3 regions of the Pseudomonas sp. S04 genome follow, and region 1 is predicted to be linked to each of the others. Evidence: predicted binding sites of a transcription regulator. Region 1 holds the regulator's gene; each other region holds the start of a gene.

Region 1 (4,870 bases):
CACTTTGCCGCCCCTGGACTTGCCCGCGTCTTCACGCTCCTGCGGCGATTCGATGCCGTGGTCGACCGCGTTGCGCACCAAGTGCACCAGCGGGTCGGCCAGGGCCTCGACGAGGTTCTTGTCCAGATCGGTTTCTTCGCCGACCAGCTCCAGGTTGATCTCTTTCTTGAGCTGGCGGGCCAGGTCGCGAACCAGGCGCGGGAAGCGCCCGAAGACCTTCTTGATCGGCTGCATGCGGGTCTTCATGACCGCGGTCTGCAGGTCCGCGGTGACCACGTCGAGGTTCGACACGGCCTTGGACATGGCCTCGTCACCGCTGTTGAGCCCCAGGCGTACCAGGCGGTTACGCACCAGTACCAGCTCGCCCACCATGTTCATGATTTCGTCCAGGCGCGCGGTGTCTACCCGTACGGTGGTCTCGGCTTCACTGGCCGGTTTTTCCGCTGGTGGCGCCGACTGGGCACGGGCCGGGGCCGGGACCGGTTTGGCGACAGCCGGCTTGGCGACCGGGGCCACGGCTTTGGCCGCGACTGGCGCGGCGCTGGCCGCAGCGGTCTCGGCATTGCCGGCGACGTGGCTGAACTTGCCCTTGCCGTGCAGCTCGTCGAGCAGCGATTCGAACTCGTGATCGGAGATCAGGTCGCCGCCAACCGCCGCCGCTTCGGCAACGATGGCGGCCGGCACCGAGGCAATCGCCGACTCGAGCGCTTCAACGGCAAAGTTGCCCTTGCCGTGCAACTGGTCGAGCAAGGCTTCGAATTCGTCGTCGGTTATGTCGCTGCTTTCAGCCGCGACCACCGGGGCAACCGGCTCGACCGGGGCCGCCAGGTTGTCCACGGCGAACTGGCCTTTGCCGTGCAACTGATCGAGCAACGACTCGAACTCGGCATCGCTGATTTCATCACTGCCGTTCGCCGCCGCTGGCGCCTGGATCACAGGTGCCTCGGCTTGCGCCTTGACCGCATTCAGCGAGTCGAGCAGCAGTTCAAATTCGTTATCGGTGATATCGCCGCTGTCGCTGGCGACAACCGGCGCCGCGGGTGCTGGCGCAAGCGCTGCCACCTCGTCGGCCGATTGCGGTTCCGCCAGGCGCGCCAGGGCCGCCAGCAGCTCGGCCGTGGCAGCAGTGACCGGTGCGCGCTCGCGCACTTCGCTGAACATGCCGTTGACCGCATCCAACGCTTCGAGCACCACGTCCATCAGCTCCGAGTCGACGCGCCGCTCACCCTTGCGCAGGATGTCGAAGACGTTCTCGGCGATGTGGCAGCACTCCACCAGTTCGTTGAGCTGGAGGAAGCCGGCGCCCCCTTTTACAGTGTGAAAACCGCGAAAAATTGCATTGAGCAGGTCCGCATCATCCGGTCGGCTTTCCAGCTCGACCAGTTGTTCGGACAGTTGCTCCAGAATCTCGCCGGCCTCAACCAGAAAATCCTGAAGGATCTCTTCATCGGCGCCGAAGCTCATGTGTAGGGGTGCTCCTAGAATCCAAGGCTGGAAAGCAAATCGTCGACATCGTCCTGACCGGACATCACGTCATCACGTTTATCGGCATGAATCTGCGGACCTTCACCCTGCGCCAGATGTTTTTGCGGATTTTTTTCCGCGAGGATCGCTGCACGGTCATGTTCGATGCCGGCAAAGCGGTCGACCTGGCTGGCCATCAGCACCAGTTTCAGCAGATTGCTTTCCACTTCCGTGACCAGTTGCGTCACGCGCTTGATCACCTGACCGGTCAGGTCCTGGTAATCCTGGGCCAGCAGAATGTCGTTGAGGTTGCCCGCCACGATCTGGCTGTGGCTGGCGCTGCGGCTCAGGAAACCATCGACGCGCCGGGCCAGCTCACGGAACTCTTCAGCCCCGACTTCACGGCGCATGAAACGCCCCCAGTCTGCGCTCAACGCCTGGGCATCGGTCCCCAGGGCATTGACCAGCGGCGTGCTGTTCTCCACCAGGTCCATGGTGCGATTGGCCGCCGCCTCGGTCAGCTTGACCACATACCCCAGGCGCTCGGTGGCGTCGGTGATCTGCGAGACTTCCTCGGCTTGCGGCATGTTCGGGTCAATCTGGAAATTGACGATCGCGCTATGCAGCTCACGGGTGAGCTTGCCCACTTCCTGGTACAGGCCACGGTCACGGGTCTGGTTGAGCTCATGGATCAGTTGCACGGCCTCGCCGAACTTGCCCTTTTCCAGGCTGTCGACCAATTCGACCGCGTGTTTTTTCAGGGTCGATTCAAAATCGCCCTGTGAAATCTCTCGTTGTTCCATAGCTCCCCCGTGGCGCCAGACATCAACCGATGCGTTCGAAGATCTTCTCGATCTTTTCTTTCAACGCCTGGGCGGTGAACGGCTTGACCACATAGCCGTTGACGCCGGCCTGGGCCGCTTCGATGATCTGCTCGCGCTTGGCTTCAGCGGTCACCATCAACACTGGCAAGTGCTTGAGCTTTTCGTTGGCGCGCACGTGGCGCAGCAGATCGATACCGGTCATGCCCGGCATGTTCCAGTCCGTGACCAGAAAATCGATGCTGCCACTGTTGAGCATTGGGATGGCTGTAGTGCCGTCGTCTGCCTCGACCGTGTTGGTGAACCCGAGGTCACGCAACAGGTTTTTGATGATCCGCCTCATCGTTGAGAAGTCATCAACGATGAGGATTTTCATGTTCTTGTCCAATTCGACCTCCAAGCAGTCTTAAACGCGCCCAGCACCTGGGCACGCCATTCAATCAACAGGCAGAGCACTCAACGACGGTTTGGAGCACAACGGATGATGACCGCGCCAGCGCGAGGCTGTAGCGGTGTCGTTCGCAGTGTCCCCACACTGCTGTCAGCGCGCTCGCCACTCTCCCAAACGCCCCCGCAAACGGGCTGCGCACTGGCTGTGTAACTGGCTGACCCGCGATTCGCTGACCCCCAGGACCTCACCGATTTCCTTGAGGTTCAGCTCCTCGTCGTAGTACAGCGCCAAGACCAGTCGCTCACGCTCCGGCAAATTGGCAATCGCGTCCGCCAGCGCAGCCTGGAAGCGTTCATCCTCCAGGTCACGCGACGGCTCGAGATGAGCACTCGCGCCATCCTCATGCAGCCCTTCATGCTCGCCGTCCTGCAACAGATCGTCGAAACTGAACAGGCGACTGCCCAAGGTGTCATTCAAAATCCCGTAATAATCGTCGAGACTCAATTGGAGTTCGGCCGCAACCTCGTGATCTTTAGCGTCACGTCCGGTTTTAGCTTCAATTGAGCGAATCGCGTCGCTGACCATGCGGGTATTGCGGTGCACCGAGCGTGGCGCCCAGTCACCTTTACGGACCTCGTCGAGCATTGCCCCGCGGATGCGGATCCCGGCGTAGGTTTCGAAACTCGCGCCTTTGCTGGCGTCGTACTTGGTCGAGACTTCCAGCAGGCCGATCATCCCGGCCTGGATCAGGTCTTCGACCTGGACACTGGCCGGCAGACGCGCCAGCAAGTGATAGGCAATGCGTTTTACCAGTGGCGCGTAACGCTCGATCAGCTCGTACTGCGCGTCACGCGCCGATTGCTTGTACAGGTTGTAACCGCTGGCTGTCATAGCACCGGACCCGCAGTCTGTTGCACCAGGCGCTCCACAAAAAACTCCAGATGCCCACGCGGATTGGCGGGCAATGGCCAGGTATCGACTTTCTGCGCAATGGCGCGGAAGGCCAGGGCGCACTTGGAACGAGGAAAGGCTTCGTACACCGCGCGCTGCTTCTGCACTGCCTTACGCACGCTTTCGTCGTAGGGCACCGCGCCGACGTATTGTAGGGCGACATCCAGGAAGCGGTCCGTGACCTTGGTCAACTTGGCGAACAGGTTGCGCCCTTCCTGCGGGCTTTGCGCCATGTTGGCCAGCACGCGGAAGCGGTTCATGCCGTAGTCACGGTTGAGCAGCTTGATCAGGGCGTAGGCGTCGGTGATCGAAGTCGGCTCGTCGCAGACCACCAGCAGCACTTCCTGCGCGGCGCGGACAAAACTGACCACCGACTCGCCGATCCCGGCCGCGGTGTCGATCACCAGCACATCGAGGTTGTCGCCGATATCGCTGAACGCCTGGATCAGGCCCGCGTGCTGGGCCGGGCTCAGATGCACCATGCTCTGGGTACCGGAGGCGGCCGGCACGATACGAATCCCGCCGGGCCCCTGCAGCAGCACGTCGCGCAATTCGCAGCGACCCTCGATCACGTCGGCCAGCGTGCGCTTGGGCGTCAGCCCCAGCAACACATCGACGTTCGCCAGCCCCAGGTCGGCGTCCAGCAACATAACGCGCCGGCCGAGCTCTGCCAGAGCCAGGGACAAGTTCACTGAAACGTTAGTCTTACCGACGCCACCCTTGCCGCCGGTCACCGCGATCACCTGTACGGGATGCATGCTGCCCATGTGCTTTCTATACCTTGTCTTGCTTAGACGCGGGCTACATGACTGGCTGCGCGTTCCCTGGGGAACAATGCACGGCAGGCCATCGATGTAGATACAAATCTAGTCATTAATACCTCAGCCGACCCGTTTGGTCGGGCTGTGGTAGAGATCAGCGAACATATCAGCCATGGCTTCTTCGCTGGGTTCTTCCTGCATTTGTACACTCACGGCGCGACTGACCAACTGATGGCGGCGCGGCAGATGCAGGTCATCCGGGATACGCGGCCCATCGGTCAGATAGGCCACCGGTAATTCGTGACTGATCGCCAGGCTCAAGACCTCGCCCAGACTTGCCGTTTCGTCCAGTTTAGTCAGGATGCAGCCGGCCAGCCCGCAACGTTTATAACTGTGATAGGCGGCCGTCAGCACCTGCTTCTGGCTGGTGGTGGCCAGGACCAGATAATTCTTCGACTTGATCCCGCGTCCCGCCAGGCTTT
Region 2 (4,870 bases), 230 kb from region 1:
GCTCGGGCTTGCTTAGCACCTACCTGGCCCTGCGCCTGGCCGCCGACCAGGTCGACGGCCTGTGGATCGGTGCATTGATGGCGGCCAACTATTTCGGCCTGGTCCTGGGCGGCAAGATCGGTCACCGGTTGATTGCCCGGGTCGGACACATCCGGGCCTATTCCGCCTGTGCCGGGATAGTCGGGGCCGCCGTGCTCGGGCATGGCCTGGTGGACTGGCTACCGGCCTGGCTGATTCTGCGGATGGTGGTTGGCCTGGGCATGATGTGCCAGTACATGGTCATCGAGAGCTGGCTCAACGAACAGGCCGACGCCAAGCAGCGGGGCATGGTGTTCAGCGGCTACATGATCGCCTCCTACCTGGGCTTGGTGCTGGGCCAGTTGATTCTGGTCATGCACCCGTCCCTGGGCCTGGAGTTGCTGATGCTGGTCGCCTTGTGTTTTGCCCTGTGCCTGGTCCCCGTGACCCTGACCCGACGCATTCACCCGGCGCCCTTGCATCCGGCGCCGATGGAGCCGCGCTTCTTCATGAAGCGGGTGCCACAGTCCCTCAGCACGGTGCTCGGGGCGGGGCTGATCGTCGGCTCGTTCTATGGCCTGGCGCCGCTGTATGCCTCCCAGCAAGGGCTCTCCACCGAGCAGGTCGGCCTGTTCATGGGTAGCTGCATCTTTGCCGGCCTGGTGGTGCAATGGCCGCTGGGCTGGCTGTCGGATCGCTACGACCGGGCGGTGCTGATTCGCAGCTTCGCCATTTGCCTGGCGTTGGCTGCGTTGCCTCTGGCGATCATGCCCAAGGTGCCGCTGGAAGTATTGTTCATCGCCGGGTTTGCCTGCTCGCTGGTGCAGTTCTGCCTGTATCCGCTGGCGGTGGCGTTCTCCAACGACCACGTCGAGGGCGATCGGCGGGTGTCGCTGACCGCGATGTTGCTGGTGACATACGGGGTCGGGGCGAGTATCGGGCCGTTGGTGGCGGGGGTGCTGATGAAGTTTTTCGGCAGCCAGATGCTCTACGCGTTTTTCAGCTTCTTCGCCCTGGTCCTGGTCTGGCGCATCCGGCCCAAAGCGGTGACCAACCTGCATCAGGTCGATGACGCGCCGCTGCACCACGTGGCGATGCCGGACAGCATGTCCAGTTCGCCACTGGTGGCTGCACTCGATCCCCGGGTCGACGAGCAGGTGGTGCAGGACCAGATGCAGAACGGTGCCAGTCCTGACCCCGAGCCTGAGCCGGAGACCGAAGCGGGGACCGAGGCCGAGCAGACGAATACCGATCCGCCGCCGGACGATGAACATCCCCACACTTTCACTGGGGCCAGGCCTTGATCTGAAGGCAAAAAAAACGGGCAGTCACCGCAAGGGGCTGCCCGTTTTTTTTGCCTGGCGAATCAGAAATCGTCTTTATCGAAACGCCGGGCTTCACGCTGCAACTGATAGACAAAACGCTCGACCTGGCGCTGCACCAGGCCGCTCATGTTGTGAAAGCGCACGCCGGCGAAGGTGGTGTCGATCCGCTCTTCGTGATGCAGGTAACGCAGCTCCACCGAGGTGGTCATGCTGCCGAAGGGCAGGGCGGCCAGGAAGCGGTCGTAGACCTGGCCCAATTGCAGCCCGCTGGTGATGTCGCCGTCAAAACGCAGCTTGCAGCCGGTGGCGGAGATGTCCAGCAACTTGCCGCTCAGGGGCACCTTGAGCTTCTCGCCAGCCAGTTCAATATTGACCAGTTGCGCCAGCTTCAAGGCCGCGCGAAAAGCATTGCGGCGCTGGTGGTAGACCACCTCGTCGGGCAGCGTGCCGCGGTAGCAGCGGCCACCGTTGGCTTCGTCGATGGCCAGGGTGCCGTTGCTCTCCCAGGCGATGCGCACGCCTTCATGAAAGCCTTCGATCCGGAACGGTTCACCCGCCAGCAGGAAACGCTCGCCATCGCGCGGGATCATTTCGTCGAGGGCAATCATGGCGCTTTCGCGATCGACGTCCACCAGGTAGCTCTGGAAGCGCTGGCTGCGCTCGTGGAACGTGATGATCAGGGGATCATGGCTCTCTTGCAGCATGCGCAGGGTGCTGGCGATTTCCAGAGGTGTCGTGAGCACTTTCGGTGGCTGCGGAGCATCTTCCGCGTTTGAGGCATTGAACACGGTTTATCACTCTCCAGACAGAATACGGTCACACGCAAGAGCCAGCATTCTGCCAGCATGTTTCGCGCCTTGATAGAGCGCGCTCAGAGGCGAGGTCAAGCCTGGCTGAGTGGGCGCGGCTTCACGAGCATGGCGGTTGAGCCGCGTGCGTCATAAAGGGTCGGAGACTCGCCGCCATTGAGGATTCTCAATTGATGGGCAGTGGAGGCTTGTTGCACCTGGATCGAGCGGCCGTTGTGCGCGTTGGCGCTCTGGCACTCGTTAAGCAGATGATTGAGCGCCTCGCTCTGGGCTAGCAGTTGCTCGCCGAGGCTGGACTGGGCGGCCAGCTGTTGCAGGCCGCTGGTGTCGGTTGGCAGGTTGAGGCTGGCGAGTATTTCGCTGCGCCGACGACCATGCTGATCGAGCAGGACGATCAGGCCTTGCTTGCTGGCAAGGATCTGCTCCAGCCGTTGCATGTCGCGACCGTGCAGTGCCAGGGATTCTTGCCCCAGCAAATCGAGCAACTGTTGAGCTGGCTCAAGGTCGTCGGTGATCAGTTGCAGTAAATTGTTATCGTGCATGGCTGGCCTTGGGTTTTAAGCGTCCAAAAGCCTGGCGCAAGCCTGGTGGGCTAGCGCTGGGCTTCGAAGTTGAGCAGTTTGCTGGCGACGCGGTTGCTGTCGACTTTATAGCTGCCATCGGCAATCGCGGCTTTCAACTCGGCCACACGGGCTTTGTCGACTGCGGGCTGATCGCGCAGCGTGTCGCTGATCTTCTGCAACTGCTGGGCCTCGTTGCTGAAGTGGACTGATTCCCCGCTCTGTTTGGCCGCGACCTGTTGGGTCTCGGTCGACAGCGGCGCGTTTTGAGCGGCGTCAGCAGATTCCTGGCTGGCACTGGTGCGCGTGCTGGTGAGCGTGGGGGAGCTGTTCAAACGGCTGAAATCGATAACCATGATGCGAAAAACCTCTGGGAATTTGGACGCTTGCCATGTTTTCGGCAAAATCGCGAAAAACTTTAGGCTCATTTCTCGATGAGCACGGGCGCGTCGGCATTTGCCCTGCGTGAGGCACAGTTTAGGGAATGGCTGGCACCTTCGCCAGTTATCTACATGGCCACTTCAACCTGGCCGGGGGCGATCACCTGAGCCTTGATCACCCGCTGGGAGTTCAGGTTCTTGACCCGGATCTGTTGGTTCATGCCGCCATTGGCCAGCGCCTCCCCGGGCATTCGTACGCTGAGCGTGCCACTGCGGGCGGTGATCACCACCTGATCGCCCTTGCGTACCACTTCGGCCTGCTCCAGGTGGACCAGGGTAATGACCTGGTCATTGACCATTGGTCGGACAATTTTTTGCCCGATCGCCTGGTCGACATTGGTCAGGTAACCCTGGTTGATCAGGCTGATGTCGCGCTCACGCAGGATAACGTCCGCCGGCTCGATGATTGCGGCGCGTTTGAGCGGGCGGGTGCTGGTCACCACCTCGCGGAACAGCCGGACTTGCGCGGGCACGAACACGGTCCAGGGCGAAGTGCCGTCGCAACGGACCTTCACCGTGACTCGGCCCACTGGCTTGGTCGGGCTCTCCAGGGACGCTGTCAATTCCTTGTCGCAGGTCGGCAGGCGCAGACGGGGATCGAGTTGCTTGACCTCGATCTCGTAGCGGCCTTCGGTTTGGCTGGACGCCAGATAGTCTTCAACAGTGAATTCAAGAAAGCCCTGAGTGACGCCGATAAGTAGATCAGGCAAGGTAAGCGGATCTGCAAGGGCAGGGCTGCCAGCGTTGAAAAGGCACGCCGCCGCAACCGCGCCGAGCAATCGGCGGCAGGTTGAGGTCAGGCGTCGGAAAAATGTCGTGTTCACGTTCATAGCGGTTAAAAAGCAAGCGCCGTGCCGTTTAGTGATGAATGTGCGTCGCAACACACTTAGCGTTGGTGTAGGGGGCTGGGCATGGCTGGTGTAATGGATTCAGTAAACCAGCGCACACAACTGGTGGGGCAGAATCGCCTGGAGCTGTTGTTGTTCCGTCTCGACGGTCCGCAGCTCTATGGCATCAATGTGTTCAAGGTTCGGGAAGTGCTGCAATGCCCGAAACTGACCCTGATGCCCAAATCCAATCCTGTCGTGTGCGGTGTGGCAAGTATTCGGGGCGCAACCATTCCGATCATGGACCTGGCAATGGCCACGGGGTCGGGCGGGTTGCAGGACCAGAGCAATCCCTTTGTGATCATCACCGAGTACAACACCAAGACCCAAGGGTTCCTGGTGCGCTCGGTCGAGCGGATCGTCAACATGAACTGGGAGGAGATCCATCCGCCACCCAAGGGCACGGGCCACGATCACTACCTGACGGCGGTGACGCGGGTCGACAATCAGTTGGTGGAAATCATCGACGTCGAGAAGGTCCTGGCCGAAGTGGCGCCGGCACCGGAAGCGATTTCCGCCGGGGTGGTGGATGACGAGACGCAACACAAGGCGCTGTCGCTGCGGGTGCTGACGGTCGATGACTCGTCGGTGGCGCGCAAGCAGGTTTCCCGTTGCCTGCAGACGGTCGGGGTCGAGGTCGTGGCGTTGAACGACGGCCGGCAGGCGCTGGACTACCTGCGCAAGCTGGTGGAGGAGGGCAAGAAGCCGGAAGAGGAATTCCTGATGATGATTTCCGACATCGAGATGCCGGAAATGGACGGCTACACCCTGACCGCCGAGATCCGCAACGACCCGCGCATGCAAAAGCTGCACATCATCCTGCATACTTCG
Region 3 (4,870 bases), 1.1 Mb from region 1:
CAGGCTGGGATAAAAACCTATCTGGATGTACTGGATCCTGAATCGCAAACCACCGACGACATCACCGGGGTGATTACCCGCAACATTACCGAGTGCAGCCATTTGCTCGCAGTGGTGTCGGACAAAACCGCGCACTCCTGGTGGGTACCCTTCGAAATTGGCGAGGCGACCATCAGTGACCGGCGAATCTGCTCATTCAAGACCGGCGCCGGAGAACTGCCCGAGTACCTCGACAAGTGGCCAAAACTGTCGAGGATTGCCGACCTCGATTTCTTTATCGACGCCTACCGCGACGAGCAGACAAGCAGACGCGCAATGACGCTGGACTCGATCGTCAGCAACGAGTCGCTACGCTCGAACAACCGGACTAATGCAGATCGCTTCCATACCGAACTCAAGGCCAGGGTCCGCCGCGGCTTTTGAAGCGAACGGCGAGCATAAAAAAGCCGACATCGCTGTCGGCTTTTTTATGGATCACTGCTTGGGGGCTTCAGATGGCTTGGGCAGCGGATCATCAAACAGATTCAAGCGCTCGCGCAGCTCATGGGCTGGCAGCGGTTGCTGGTCTGCGGGCAAGGCATCCGGGTCGACTGGCGCTGCCGGCACTTCGCCCGGGGCCCCTTGGCCCTGGGTCGGCACCGGCGCCGGCTCGGCACCTTGTTCACCTTCGATGGCACGCTGGGCCTTCTTGGTCAGGACCACAATGTCGATCCGGCGGTTGACCGGATTGAACGGATTCTTGCGGTCGAACATGGCCGACGAAGCGTAGCCCACCACCCGCGCCACCTGCGTTTGCGGATAGCTGCCAGCCACCAGCGCTCGTCGCGCGGCGTTGGCACGGTTGGACGACAGCTCCCAGTTGCCGAAATCACCGCTGCCGGCATAGGGCTTGGCATCGGTGTGGCCGCTGATGCTGATCTTGTTGGGCACCGCCTTGATGGTGTCCGCCATGGCCAGCAGGATGTCTTCGAAGTACGGCTTGAGGCGTGCACTGCCGGAGTCGAACATCGGCCGGTTTTCCGAATCGATGATCTGGATGCGCAAGCCATCCGGGGTGATCTCGAACAGGATCTGGTCCTTGAATTTCTGCAGTTGCGGGTTTTCCTCGACCTTGTTCTGCAACTCCAGCAGCAGCAACTCGAGGCGTTCCTGCTCGACCTGTTCGGCCACGCCTTCGGCCTGCTCGGTATCGACCGTCACCTTGTCCGGCTGCGGCTGGAATTTGGCCTCAGGGTTGAGGGTCTTGTCCGGCGCCAGCTCCGGCGAACCGCCGAGGTCGATGACGTAGGGCGTACCGCTCTCGGTGAAGCCGATCGGGTCCTTGAAGTAGCCGGCAATGGCGATCTTCTGCTCCGGCGTGGCCGTGGACAGCAGCCACAGCACCAGGAAAAACGCCATCATCGCCGTCGCGAAGTCAGCGAACGCGATTTTCCAGGCGCCCCCGTGATGCCCGGCCGCGATGCGCTTGACGCGCTTGATGATTATCGGCTGATTGTTTTCCATGACTCAGCGACCGCGAACTGCTTGTTCCAGCTCGGCGAAGCTAGGACGGTGCGCCGGGTACAGCACCTTGCGCCCGAATTCCACCGCCAGCGACGGCGGCATGCCGGAAGCCGAGGCCACCAGCGAGGCCTTGATGGCCTCGTAGACGTTCAGCTCTTCCTTGGCGTCGTGGGCCAGGGAATGGGCCAGCGGACCAAAAAAACCGTAGGCGGCGAGAATACCGAAGAAGGTCCCCACCAGTGCCGCACCGACGTGCAGGCCGATGGACTTCTGGTCGCCCTCACCCAGCGAGGCCATGGTGACCACGATCCCCAGTACCGCCGCGACGATACCAAAACCGGGCATCGCATCGGCAATGCCGTTGACTGCATGGGAGGGGTGTTCCAGGTCTTCCTTGAGACTGTACAGCTCCATGTCGAACAGGCCTTCGAGCTCATGGGGCGCCATGTTGCCGGACGACATGATGCGCAAGTAGTCGCAGATAAACGCAGTCATGCGCTCGTCCTTGAGCACCGTCGGGTACTTGGCAAAAATCGGGCTGGCGGCGGCGTCCTCGATATCCCCTTCAATCGCCATCATGCCTTCGCGGCGGCTCTTGTTGAGGATCTCGTAGATCAGGCCCAGCACCTCCAGGTAGAAGGCGTGGGTGAAGCGTGTGCTGAACATGCTCAGGGACTTCTTGAGCACGTGCATGGTCATGTAGCCGGGGTTGGCCTGGAGGAATGCACCCAGGGCTGCGCCGCCGATGATCAACACCTCGAAGGGCTGGATCAGGGCGGCAATCTTGCCATGGGAAAGCACGTATCCGCCGAGCACGCTCGCGAATACGACGATGATGCCGATAATTTTAGCCATAGGTAGAAGGTACTTACTTAAGTCGGGTTCAAGGTCATATTCGGAAGTTAAACAATCTCTTCTTCTACTTATCGGCAAAACTGCGCCAGACTATAGCCAGTTATGGCGAAAAGCCAATTTGCCCCGCCCCGGGCGTGTTTGAAGTCAACGATGATCGCGCCCGACCATGGTTAATGAAACGAACGTCCCACCGGCAACCCCCTCCACCCTGCAGGACTGGGTCCAGCGTCTCGACGCTGTGGTCTTGCCCGTACCGCAGGCCAGCCATGACCGCGTGTGCAGAGCCATCAACAGCAGTCGCAGCTCCCTGCGCGATATCGCCGACTTGATTCAGGGCAGTCCAGCCCTGGCCCTGAGCGTGATCCGCGAGGCCAATCGCCACGCCCACGGCAGCCTCAGTGAGCCTTGTGAAAACCTGGAAGTGGCGCTCACTCGCCTGGGCCTCAAACGCACCGCCGAACTCCTGGCACGCCTGCCCGCCATGCCCGAGCGCGATATCCCGCCGGCACTACGCAAGCTGCAACTGATCAGCCAGCACGCCTCGCAACAGGCCAACGGCTTTTTTGCCAGCCGCCTGGCGCGCCTGTGGCAGGACATCCACTGGGGCAGCCTATTGTTTCTGGCCCCCCTGTGGCCGCTGGCCCTGAGTCACCCACAGTTGCTGCAGGAATGGGAGCGCCGGGTGATCCACCAGGGCGAGGCAGCGCACAAGGTCGAAAAACAGCTGTTCGGGGTACGCCTGCTGGAACTCTGCCAGGTGCTGGTGGAGCTCTGGCGCTTGCCCTTCTGGGTCGCCCAGGGCTATCGGCTGCTGCTCACCGAGCAACGCGAGCTGGTGCAAGTGCTGCACATTGCCCGTGACGCCGACCATCCACTGCGCCAGCAAAACCGCCTGGATGACGATCCGACCTTGCGCCGCTGGCTCAACCAGCCCGCCAACAGCGTGCTGCTGGCCAACGGCCTGGCGCTGTCGGCCCAGCAATCCTGGGTCGGCCCGCACACCCGGCGCTGGCAGTACCTGACCAGCCTCTACCTGCAAATGCCGATGGATGAGGTGCAGCAGCAACAGCACCAACAGGCCGCGCAAAGCGCGCGCAACCACGGCCAGCCCGACCTCTGGCACCCGGCCGAAGCGCTGCTGTGGCCCTGGGAAGATGGCCAGGGCCGCGGCGAACAGGCTCCCGCCGCGCCCTCGGCCGAGGACCTGCAGCGCTGGCGCAAACACTGTGCCCAACTGCTGGCCGAGCCGAGCCCCTTCAGCAACGCCCTGCACCTGACCACCTGCGCCCGGGATGCCTTGGCGGCCTGCGGCATGCGCCGGGCCATGCTGCTGATGGCCGACCGCACTCAGAGCAACCTGCGCGTCCACCAGACCTGGGGCTTGCCCAAGGACAGCGCCAGCCTGCAACTGGCGGTCGGCCAGAGCAGCGTGCTGCAGCGCTTGCTGGCGCAACCGGCGCAATTGCGCCTGACACCCGCCAACCATGCACAGTTTTGCGCCCACTTGCCGGACAGCCTGCGCTCGCTGTTCGACGGCGAGCACTTGCTGCTGCGCTCGCTGACCAACAAAGGCAAAGTGATCATGCTGCTGGTCGCCGACCAGGGTGGCGGCGCGTTTGCCGACATCAGCGTCCAGGCCTTCGGCAAAACCGCGCAGTGCATCGAAAAGGCTCTCAATACCTATAGCGCGCGTTGATCCCTCGCTCATCCGTTTTTCCGTCGACGGATTTGCCAATCTGGCGAAGTGATACTAATCCTTACTCACTAGCGATCATCCTGCGCAGCCCCTCCCCCGAGCAACGACGGGGAGTGATACGTCAACAGTCCATCTCCAAGGACAGCAATTATGTCTGGCAGTCATTCTTGGACACGACTGAGTCGTCGTGGATATGGCGTTTTCTGGGTGATCGGCGGCCAGGCGGCGCAGAGCCTGACCAGCTTCCTCACAGGCCTGGTGCTGGGTCGCTGCGTCTCGCAAGAAGCCCTGGGCGCCTACGCCCTGGGCTTGAGCTTCTGCTTCCTGATCATCTCGTTGGGCGACACGCTGATCGCGACGCCCTACACCTATCTGCGCGCCAGCGGCGAAGGAGAGCCGCACGCCCTGTTCAGCAGCGCCTTGTGGGGCAGCGCCGGGCTCGGCCTGGTGGTGGCGTTGGTCTTGACCCTGCTGCACCAATTCGGGGCAGGCTTGCCCAGCGAGCTCTGGCCTGCCCTGCCCCTGGCGGTGATGGGTCTGGTGATGCGCGAATTTCTACGGCGGCATTTCTACGTGATCAACCGCTCCAGGCAAGCCCTGATCCTCGACCTGACCAGTGCCATCGGCCAGTTGCTCGCCCTCGGGGTCTTAGCCTGGGGTGGATGGCTCAGCGCTGAAACAGTGTTCTTTGCCATCGCCGGGGTTTGCGCCCTGTCCTTTGCGCTGAACCTGCCGCAGGCCCAGGCGTCATTCTTCTGGCCACCGATCAGGCAATTGGCGACTCAATGGCGTGCCTTCCTCGGCTATGGCGGCTGG

Evidence for each region. Region 1 encodes FliA, which starts transcription of late flagellar genes. Its sites were predicted from a motif close to CTAAAGTTTNNNNNNNNNNNGCCGNTAA; they were not measured.
Region 2: the regulator FliA is predicted to act here: its motif matches at 3,107-3,134, upstream of flgM (flagellar biosynthesis anti-sigma factor FlgM).
Region 3: the regulator FliA is predicted to act here: its motif matches at 2,427-2,454, upstream of motA (flagellar motor stator protein MotA).

What each region holds. Positions count from the first base shown of each region.
Region 1 covers NZ_CP019427.1:1,701,861-1,706,730, reverse strand. Annotated here, with positions in the region: gene PspS04_RS07480 (chemotaxis protein CheA) at 1-1,464, opposite strand, end outside; gene PspS04_RS07475 (protein phosphatase CheZ) at 1,479-2,267, opposite strand; gene PspS04_RS07470 (chemotaxis response regulator CheY) at 2,290-2,661, opposite strand; gene fliA (RNA polymerase sigma factor FliA) at 2,827-3,567, opposite strand; gene fleN (flagellar synthesis regulator FleN) at 3,564-4,394, opposite strand; gene flhF (flagellar biosynthesis protein FlhF) at 4,509-4,870, opposite strand, start outside.
Region 2 covers NZ_CP019427.1:1,472,966-1,477,835, forward strand. Annotated here, with positions in the region: gene PspS04_RS06440 (MFS transporter) at 1-1,322, shown strand, start outside; gene PspS04_RS06445 (flagellar brake protein) at 1,385-2,131, opposite strand; gene PspS04_RS06450 (flagella synthesis protein FlgN) at 2,227-2,694, opposite strand; gene flgM (flagellar biosynthesis anti-sigma factor FlgM) at 2,745-3,068, opposite strand; gene flgA (flagellar basal body P-ring formation chaperone FlgA) at 3,221-3,982, opposite strand; gene PspS04_RS06465 (chemotaxis protein CheV) at 4,064-4,870, shown strand, end outside.
Region 3 covers NZ_CP019427.1:562,648-567,517, reverse strand. Annotated here, with positions in the region: gene PspS04_RS02410 (toll/interleukin-1 receptor domain-containing protein) at 1-423, shown strand, start outside; gene motB (flagellar motor protein MotB) at 475-1,503, opposite strand; gene motA (flagellar motor stator protein MotA) at 1,507-2,358, opposite strand; gene PspS04_RS02395 (HDOD domain-containing protein) at 2,525-4,054, shown strand; gene PspS04_RS02390 (lipopolysaccharide biosynthesis protein) at 4,205-4,870, shown strand, end outside.